DNA from 3 places in the Mesobacillus sp. genome. Region 3 is predicted to be linked to each of the others. Evidence: riboswitches for the same ligand, from Rfam matches in the RefSeq annotation. Region 3 holds a riboswitch; each other region holds the start of a gene.

Region 1 (3,276 bases), on a different contig from region 3:
TTCCTCGCATTTGTCCTTCAAGTAATCTCTTGCAAAAACATGATCCGCCTGCTTTGCTGCTTCCAAATCGGTAACTGAATCACCAATGACAATCTTGTATGTTTCATCGTCGGCAAGCTGTCTGATGATTGATGGCTTACAGCAGCCGCAATCATTCGAGCAGTGTTCATCACAGCTGTTTGGCCATTCAATTTTGATTGTATCGCGTGTAAAATCAGAACTGTTGCAGTATACGCCAGCAATAGGCCCGAACTGGCTTATGATTGGTTCAAGAAAAAAATCTATGCCGCCGCTGACGATGTAAACCGGAATCCCTTCATTCTTAGCGAAACCAAGGAATTCCTGAAATCCCGGGCGGATTCTTGCTTTCTCGACTGCAAACCGGATGATATCTTCCTTAAGGCTCACAGGCAGGAGTGCAAACATCCTGCCAACGCCTTCTCTGATGGAGATGCTTCGATCGAGCACCCTATCCTTCAGTTCCTCCCATCCCCGAGGAGCAAATTGATCCATTATCGCTATAATGTTATCCTTCTCGGTAACTGTTCCGTCAAAATCGCAAAATATCACTGGTTTGCTCATTTCGCGACCGCCTCGGCAGTACCCCACAGCTTGATCGCTGTACGCAATTCTTCGTGCTCAAGTGCTCCTTCTTCAAGTGTCCTGCCCTGCAGCACCGTATCAATTGCCTGTCTGAAGGCCCTTCCTCCACCCTGGGCACCGCCTGGATGTCCATGGACACCGCCGCCGGCATTGATGATTGATTCAATTCCAAAATCTTTTACTAAAAGCGGGACCATCCCAGGATGTATGCCAGCTGATGGTACTGGGAATGTCTTTTTAAAGCTATCTTCTGCAGTTAAAGCTTGTGCAATTGAAATAGCCTGCTGTTTTTCCAGTGCTACACTGCCATATGGCGAAGGGAATAAGGAGAAATCTGCTCCTGCATAGCGAACGAGCTTGCCAAGCAGCAGCGAATGGGAAAACCCGTAATCCGCTGATGAAGTGGATGCACCACTTACTGCAGGATGTGCCATGATTGGCAGCGGAATCTCCTCATCCTCAGCCAGTTCCTGAAGTACATCCAAGCCGTAGGCAAACACATTGAACAGCAATGCATCGGCGCCAAGTTCAGCAGCCTTCCTCGCCTTGTCTCTAAGCTGTGATGTCCGGCCAGTCAAGTTGGCCGCGTATAATGTCCTATGGCCAGTAGTTTCATAGACTTCATTTAAAGCCTGCTTTCCAAGCACGATTCTCTTTTCGAAAGGCGTAAGTTCGTTTTCGAATAGAATCTCATCGTCCTTAATCAGATCCACTCCGCCCAAACTTTGTTCTTTAAGCTGTTTTAGCAGGAAGTCAAAATCACGGCCGATGACACCTTTGAAAATGCTCATCAACAGGGGCCGGTCATGCACATCCAGTTTGTTGCGAATACCATCAACTCCGAATTTAGGACCTGGAAATGAAGTTTTCAGTTCATCGCCAAAATTCAGGTCCACGAGCTTCACCTTTCCGTCCAGTGAGAGCTTGCCGAAAACTGTTGTTAAAATGGCAGGCAGATCGGGTGAAAAATTAAGCGCTGGATATGCGATCTTAATCGTCGCTACCGTTTCTGAATTATGATCAACTCCGGTTCCTTCGACAGATACGACTCTTCCCTTATGTTTTTTCAGCTGTTTCTGGTCCAGCTCAGGTAAATCGGTCCATGACCCTACCGTCAATCCCAGGGCGATTCCCTCTGCTTTTTTTTCTGGATTATGCTTTGCATCATGGACGATATAAGTTGCAGTAATTTCACTCATGAAGTTCAATCTCCTTCCATAGCATTCATTCACTGGTCAAAATTTGAATAAAAAAAACCTCTTCGAAAAGAAGAGGTTAGATAAACAAACTAACATCTCCTTATCTATCAGCTTCCGCTGCAAGAATTAGCACCGTGCCCAGCAAATATGCTGGATCGGTTGCCGGGCTTCATCGGGCTCGTCCCTCCGCCTGCTCTTGATAAGAAAATAATTTAATTGAGTTATTTAATTGGTTTAATTGGTTAAAGTAATTTTACTAATTAGTATTATGTCAGGTTCATAAATCATTGTCAATATTTTTTTTGAAAATTTCCAAGCTTTCAATTCTGCTGACAGCTTCTGAAAGCCGTTCTTCTGACGTGAGCAATCCTACCCTTACAAAGCCTTCTCCAAATTCGCCAAACCCGATCCCTGGTGCTACGGCAATGTGAGCCTTCTCCAGCAAAAAGTCAGCAAACTCAACAGAAGTAAACGGCTCTGGGACCTTCAGCCATGCAAAAAAAGATCCTTTTGGAGCCGTGACCTCCCAGCCGATCTTGTTCAAACCGTCAATTAAGACATTCCTTCGCGATTCGTATCGTTCATTCAATTCGGCGACACAGTCCTGAGGACCGAGCAGTGCCGTTGCGGCAGCCTCCTGTACAGCACCAAACAGGCTTACATACATGTGGTCCTGAAGCAGGTTGATAGCGGATATCACACTCTTATTTCCTGCAGCAAACCCTACGCGCCAGCCTGCCATATTGTAAGTTTTAGATAAAGTATAGATTTCAATGCCGATATCCTTCGCACCTTCTGCCTGCAAGAAGCTATATGGGCGTTTCCCGTCGAACCCGATACCGCCGTATGCAAAGTCGTGAACAACACAGATTTCATTCGCCTTTGCAAGCTTGATTGTTTCCAGGAAAAAGGCCTCGTCTGCAACTGCTCCTGTAGGATTATTAGGATAGTTTAGGAACATCAGCTTTGCATTGTGAATATCTTCTTGTGCAAGCTCAGAGTAATCCGGCAGGAAGCTGTTCTCTTCTCTTAACGGCATGGTAACCATTTTTGCCTTTGCCAGCTCTACACCTGACCAATAATCAGGATAGCCAGGATCAGGAACGAGTATCGTCTCCCCTGGATTCAGCAGGCATTGGGGAATTTCAACAAGGCCAGCCTTCCCGCCAAATAGAATAGCAATCTCTTCTTCAGGATCCAGTTCGACATCATATTCTCTTTTATAAAACTCAGCTGCCGCTACCTTCAAGGATTGCATTCCCCTGAACGGCGAATACTTATGGTTCAATGGATTCTCAGCAGCTTCCTTCAGTTTATTCACGATATGTCCGGGAGTGGGCTGGTCAGGGTTACCCTGGCCAAGGTTAATCACGTCTGCCCCCTGTTCTGTGTATCTCCCTACTTTTTGTACGAGAGAAGCAAAGAATTGCTTGGGCAGGCTTTTCAGTAATTCTGACTGTTGAAACTCCATATT
Region 2 (3,276 bases), on a different contig from region 3:
CCGGCGCTGAGCCTCCTCGCCGCCGTTGGCGTCTGCGGGGTCTCACCTGTCCGTCTAATCCCGCAGGACTCTGAAAAGCATCCTTGAATGGGCCCACGCACGATGGAAATGCGTTAGCATTTTCGGAGGAGTCTACGCGCCTTCCACTCCAATCAACAGGATCTAAATTCAATATTTATGAAGGAAACAATCTTTGCGAAAACAGCCAATTTATATTTTCCTAACGCATAAGTGCAACTTCGCCTCTGTCTTCGCCTTTAAGGGCTTGCCAATCGGCGAGTTTTCTGTATATTTTTAGATTATATAACCAGGATTAGAAAATAGGCATATTTGGGTATTGAGGAGAGAAAGATTCTACAGAAAACCGGAGGGACCATTTTGGCTAACGATACTCAAGTTAAATATAGATCAAATACTAGGCAGCAGGAATCTGGGCAGCGGAAGAAAAGAAAACCGCTGCAATCAGAAAATATCACTCAACAGAGCGCTGAAAAGGCGAAGCAGAATCCTAAGATGAAAAAAATCAAGGAAACTTCAAATCCGAAGGCGGAAACTGCCGGGACAAAAGCAGTCACCAAGCAGGCTAATCAAACCAACGAGACTAAGTCTGCAGATGACAAGTCACAGCAAAACGCTAAGCGAAATACCGGCCAATCCAAAAATAGCGGAACCGGAGAGCAAAACGGAAGCCGCAAAAACAGCAGCACAAAAATTGCATCAGAAAAAAATAATAGCGGACACCCCAACAAAACCGAGAACAAAAACAACAATGGAAACAAAAATCAAAGCAATAATAAGGACAATAAGCGGAAGAGTGCTAATGTACAAGATGCGAATGGGAAGCGGGATAACAGGGAATCAGTTCCTTCCAAACAAAATCAAAGCGGCCAACAAAAGAGTAACCCAAATAGCAAGCAGGACGCAGAAAACTCAAGCCAGGAGCATGAGGTGAACCATAAGGAGCAATCGGGACGGTTTGAGACCGCTTTTAACCGAATCCATAAAGCTTTAAGGGAAATGGTGAAGGAAACCGACAGCGATGCGTTTGTTGAGCTCCTGTACTCAGGCTATAAGAATCATTCATTAATCCGCAAATATAAAAGTGAGCTGCACCAGTTTGCGAAGCTGCGCAATGCGATTGTCCATGAGCGGGTGAATGCGGATTTCTATATCGCGGAACCGCATATCGAGGTCGTTGAACAGATTGAGGAAATCTGCCGCGAATTTGAAAAGCCGCAAACGGCCCTTTCAATCGCAACAAGCCCGGTATTCTACTATTATGAAGATGCGTATCTGAAAGATGTGCTGAAGGTAATCAACAAGTTTGATTTCACGAGATTCCCGGTTTATGACAAGGATGATAAATATGTCGCACTGCTAACTTCGACAGAAATCATCCAGTGGATGGCCAAGCATTTTTCAAGTGAAGTTATTCATTTTGAAGATGTCCGGATCAAGGACCTTCTGACGAAAGGGAAAAACTACTTTGTTACCTTCGTCAAAGAGGAAACCTCGCTCTATGAAATCGAGGAACTTTTTGAACGCTACCATACGAGAGGGAAGAAGCTGCAGGCAGTCATCATCACCGAAACAGGCGACCGCCACGGCACGCCAATCGGTGTCATCACGCCATGGGATCTGCTTGACAGCGAGCCTTCTGAAGACTGATTCGCACCAGAACAATCAATTGACGAGAGTCCTTTTTAGTTGATATACTTCAGCTATTAATAGGACTCTTTTCTTATGGCTGTTTTAAAAAATGCCCGTAATGAAGAGAGAAAAATATACTCTTATCCAGAGCGGCAGAGGGACAGGCCCTGTGAAGCCCGGCAACCTTCCTGTAAAGGGGAAAGGTGCTAATTCCTGAAGAGTCAACGTCTGAAGATGAGAGAGGATAGCCAAGCGCTAAAGCCTCTTCTTATTGGAAGAGGTTTTTCTTTTTTACAAATCATACAAAGCAGGTGGACAAATTGGCAGGCAAGTTCGAGACAGAAGTAGTTCATTCATTGCATAAAAAAACAGATGGCATCAAAAGCAAGGCAACGCCGATCTATCAAACTTCCGCATTTACGTTTAACAATCTCGATGAACTGGAGGGCTTTTACCAGGGAGAAGGCAATTATCTTTATTCACGTGTCGGCAATCCGAATACAGACGAACTGGGCCAGTCTGTAGCGGCGCTTGAGCAGGCACCGGACGGGGCAGCGGCATCTTCGGGTCTGGCCGCCATCCTTGCAGGCGTGCTGGCAGTCGCAAAGAACGGTGACCATATCGTTGCCGCGGCCGATTTGTATGGCGGCAGCTTTCATCTGTTAAAATCAGAGCTGCACAACTTCGGCATCGAAACAACATTTGTTCCTTTCACTGATTTGCAGAAAGTAGAAGCTGCAATCAAGGAAAATACGAAGCTGCTATACACGGAATCGATCACGAACCCTTTGCTGCGGGTTGAAGATCTTGAAGAGGTCATTTCGGTTGCAAAGAAACACAAGCTTGCTGTTCTTGTTGACAATACCTTTGCGACTCCTCTCCATCTTAAACCGTTCCTGCTGGGGGCTGACCTTGTCGTCCACAGCGCCACGAAGTATATCGGCGGCCATAGTGATGTGACTGCAGGTGTCGTCGTCGGCCGGAAGGACCTGATTGCTGAGGCGCGGTCGAGGATCGTGAACCTTGGAGCCAACCTCAGTCCTTTTGAGGCATGGCTGACGTGCCGCGGCTTGAAGACACTTGCACTAAGGATGAAGGCACAGTCCGAGAATGCCAGATTGCTCGCCGAAAAGCTTCGTGCAAATGACAAGGTTGCCAGGGTCTATTATCCTTTTGAAAAAGGGGAAAAAGGATTTGGCGCCATCGTCACGATTGAACTGGGACAAAATGTGGATACGGATTTATTTTTCAAATCGCTTGGCTGGGTGAAGATTGTTCCGACCCTTGCTGGAGTGGAAACAACAGTGTCCCATCCGCTGAAAACGTCTCATCGTGCTCTTCCGCCGGAGGCTCAGGCAGAACTTGGAATCACCTATGAAGTAGTGCGGATTTCTGTCGGGATCGAGCATGCAGAGGATATTATTGCCCAATTTGAGTCAGCTTTGGAAGCCTCTGTAAAATAAATAAAATAGCACTTGAAAACTGTTCGACATTATGTTTACGCCTCCTTCAGACGGGTATCTTTAAAGGGACTACTCGTCTAAAGGAGGCTTTTAATATGTATTATGAACATGAAAAACATCTAGTTGGAGTATACGATAATGAGCGTGAGGCAATCCAGGCTGT
Region 3 (3,276 bases):
CTGGCTGCTTCAAGCAGGTGTTCCTTCCCGACTGCCGCTATTGTCTTTGGCGTTTTTACACCATGCTTGTTTAGTTCAAGGTATTGTTTTACCTTGCTCACTTCAAGCTCAAGGGCCCTCGTTCCGTTGAATACTTTCCTGCCGTGGCTTTCCAGCCAGGCTAGTACTTGTGATGCATACTCTGGTGCAAAACGATGCCCCCTTGTATGGGAAGATGCACTCATCCTGCTGTAAAAGATGCCTTCTGGCGGCTCTGCTGTTAAATCCAATGTTCCCTGATCAAGATGCCATTCTTCAAACGGGACATTCAATTCCTCAAGTCTTTTTGTCAGATGAATGGTCCATTCGCTATTTTCATGAATTATATATACTTTGCTCATAGTTTCATCTCCTTTTTATTAGGCTCTGTTATACAAAGCTGTTGATTTTCGTTCCAGGCGCTTCGCTTTCCTCGGGGCGTGCGCTGAGCCTCCTCGGCGCTTCGCTTCTGCGGGGTAAAATGGCCCCTTCTTTTCGGGCCATTTCTACCTAGGTCTCACCTGCCCGCTTATCCCGAAGGAGTCTGCGCGCCTGGAACGAAGAGCAACAGGATTATAATTCAACATTGGTATATTACAGAGCCTTTTATTAAAAAAACTTAAACGGCCAGGCTTTTTCTTTTTTCCTCAACAAGCGGCATGACTTGTTTTGCGAACCGCTCCATTTCCTCAAGCTGAGGAGAGAATTGCAGAAGCAGCAGACCAAGTCCAGCTTCCTCATACTGTAAAATCTCTTCAGCAATCTGGTCTGGTGTTCCAATTAAATTTGGCCTCAATCCGCGATTGGAAACGGAGTAATCCTGAAGCTGGATCTGCTGTTCCAGCTGGGATTTGCTTGTGAAATCTTTAAAACCGGCATATGCACTGGATTCCTTCACATCCGTAATTCTTGCGAGTTCAGCCTGTGCCTCTTCCTCGGTATCCCTGCAAATGACGTAAGCTGCCATCCCGAACTCTGACAGCTCAGGATTCTCGGTTTTTGCTCTCCGAGATTTCATATCGGAAATCTTTCTTTCAATCTCTTCCACAGTGCCGCCATGCATCACATATGCATCACATTTTTCCACAATCGTCTGTTTGCCTTTCTCGCTTTCGCCACCGGCATACAAAATTGGATTAGGCCGCTGGACTGGTTTTGGATATAGCTTAGTATCTTTCAGCTGATAGAAATTTCCGTCAAAAGAAAAACTAGGTTCGCTCCAAAGCCCTTTCAGGACATCGATGAACTCCCTTGTTCTGTCATAACGCTCGTCATGCTCTGTGAAGATTCCGCCATACTGTCGGGCTTCCTCTTCTCACCATGCTGAAACGACATTCAGGGTAAATCGTCCATTACTGATTTGATCAATATTTGCTGCCATTTTGGCAGTGATTGCAGGATTGTGAAATCCCGGACGCACTGCTGCCATGATTTCTATCTTCTCAGTTACCGATGCCAGTGCCGCTGCAGTAGTCCAGGCTTCGAGCGAATCATGCTCCGGCCCTTTGATATCATTCAAGTAAAGCTCTGCTATTAAAGTTGTTGAATATCCCCAACGCTCTGCAGCCTGGATCAATTCCTTGTTATACTCGAACGTAGCCGGCATTTGTTCATCCTCAACATTTCTTAACCATCCACCGAAAATCGGCAGCCAAAAACCATACTTCATCCTAATCTCTCCTCCGCTGCTTAACATTAACTCTACTATACCAACCTGTTAAGTTGGCATTATGGATAAAAAATTTAACACTTAAAACTGTCAGAACAACTCGTTTTCCTTTTTACAAGTTGGATTGTTCTAATGCACCGTCTGGTACAATATTCCGCTTTTCAAATTTGAATCTTTCAAAAGTACAATCCTGAAAAAGCCTCCGATAAAACAAAAACTCCCTTCATAAAGAAGAGAGTTCAATAAGCACTCTCTTCTCATCTTTCAGACAATAATGTCCGCAGGAATTGGCACAGTATTCGTAAAGAACCTGTTGCCGAGGTTTCGCAGGGCCTATCCCTCCACCTCTCTTGATAAGAAGAAAATCATATAAAGTTTTAGTTCACTAAAGTGATAATATTCTAAATTAATATAAAAGTCAATTCGTTTACCGAAATATTTTTTTATTTTGTTTGGGCAAGCAAAAACTGATCTACACGCTGAGCTGCCTCTGTCAGGCGTTCAGACGGCTGCACCATTGCGATTCGGACATAGCCCTCTCCCTGTTTGCCAAAAGCATCACCTGGCACAACAGCGACTCCCTCCTCCTCAATCAGCTTGAATGCAAACTCTCGTGACTTCCACCCCGCAGGAATCTTTGCCCAGACAAACATAGTTGCCGGTGATTTAGCAACCTGCCAGCCGCTGTCCCTCAAACCATTGATCAAGGTATCCCGCCTTAGTTCATATTGATTCACCTGGTCCTGCAGGAAAGAGAAATCTGAAGTCAGCGCCGTCACTGCTGCTTTCTGGATCGGCAGAAAAATCCCGTAATCGATATGTGATTTGAAGGATGCGAGACAGCTTATGACTTCTGGATTCCCTACCACATATCCAATCCGGCAGCCTGCCATATTAAATGTTTTTGAGAGCGAGTTGAATTCCACGCCCACTTCCTTCGCACCAGGAACCGACATGAAGCTAATTTGCGGGTTATTGTCAAAAATCAGCTCTGAATAGGCAAAATCATGGACAACCAGGATATTATGCAGCTTTGCAAACTGCACAACCTCCTCGAAAAAGCTTCTATCCGCCAGCGCTGTGACAGGGTTTCCCGGGTAGCTTAATATCATCATTTTCGCTTTCGCCAATACATCTGCAGGAACTTCATCAAGCTTGGGCAGAAATTTGTTCTCCGCCAGCAACGGCATTGGATGAATCATCCCTCCCGCGATATTCACGCTAGCTTCATAGATTGGATAACCCGGATCAGGTACAAGCACATAATCCCCTGGATCGATGATTGCAGTAGCCAGATGAGCAAGTCCATCCTGCGATCCCATTAGCTGCAGCACTTCATTTTGATCATTCAGTTCTACTCCATAGCGCTCCCGGTAAAAATAAGCCACTGCCTCATTAAATTCGCTGATTCCCTTCAAAGTATATCCGTATTTGGAAGGATCCTTTGAATACTCAACAAGTGTATCAACAACAAAAGATGGCGGCTGAAAATCCGGGCTGCCAATACTAAGATCAATTACATCTTTCCCGTTCAGCTTGGCTGCCTGCTTCCGGTCGACTACCTCCTGAAAAATACTTGAAGACATTTT

The links. A riboswitch is a leader RNA that binds a small molecule or an ion and turns the genes downstream of it on or off. The one in region 3 is predicted to bind S-adenosylmethionine.
Region 1: another riboswitch for S-adenosylmethionine. It lies ahead of mtnW (2,3-diketo-5-methylthiopentyl-1-phosphate enolase); the one in region 3 lies ahead of AC3EBE_RS10560 (LLM class flavin-dependent oxidoreductase).
Region 2: another riboswitch for S-adenosylmethionine. It lies ahead of AC3EBE_RS03120 (trans-sulfuration enzyme family protein); the one in region 3 lies ahead of AC3EBE_RS10560 (LLM class flavin-dependent oxidoreductase).

Annotation. Positions count from the first base shown of each region.
Region 1 is NZ_JBYNSB010000034.1:43,339-46,614, reverse strand. It holds gene AC3EBE_RS13445 (2-hydroxy-3-keto-5-methylthiopentenyl-1-phosphate phosphatase) at 1-582, opposite strand, end outside; gene mtnW (2,3-diketo-5-methylthiopentyl-1-phosphate enolase) at 579-1,802, opposite strand; SAM riboswitch class I at 1,900-2,008, opposite strand; gene AC3EBE_RS13435 (aminotransferase class I/II-fold pyridoxal phosphate-dependent enzyme) at 2,080-3,273, opposite strand.
Region 2 is NZ_JBYNSB010000012.1:94,829-98,104, reverse strand. It holds gene AC3EBE_RS03125 (CBS domain-containing protein) at 379-1,668, shown strand; SAM riboswitch class I at 1,788-1,891, shown strand; gene AC3EBE_RS03120 (trans-sulfuration enzyme family protein) at 1,971-3,113, shown strand; gene AC3EBE_RS03115 (general stress protein) at 3,209-3,276, shown strand, end outside.
Region 3 is NZ_JBYNSB010000027.1:34,411-37,686, reverse strand. It holds gene AC3EBE_RS10565 (ATP-grasp domain-containing protein) at 1-380, opposite strand, end outside; partial or broken gene AC3EBE_RS10560 (LLM class flavin-dependent oxidoreductase) at 638-1,687, opposite strand; SAM riboswitch class I at 1,942-2,047, opposite strand; gene AC3EBE_RS10555 (LL-diaminopimelate aminotransferase) at 2,131-3,276, opposite strand, start outside.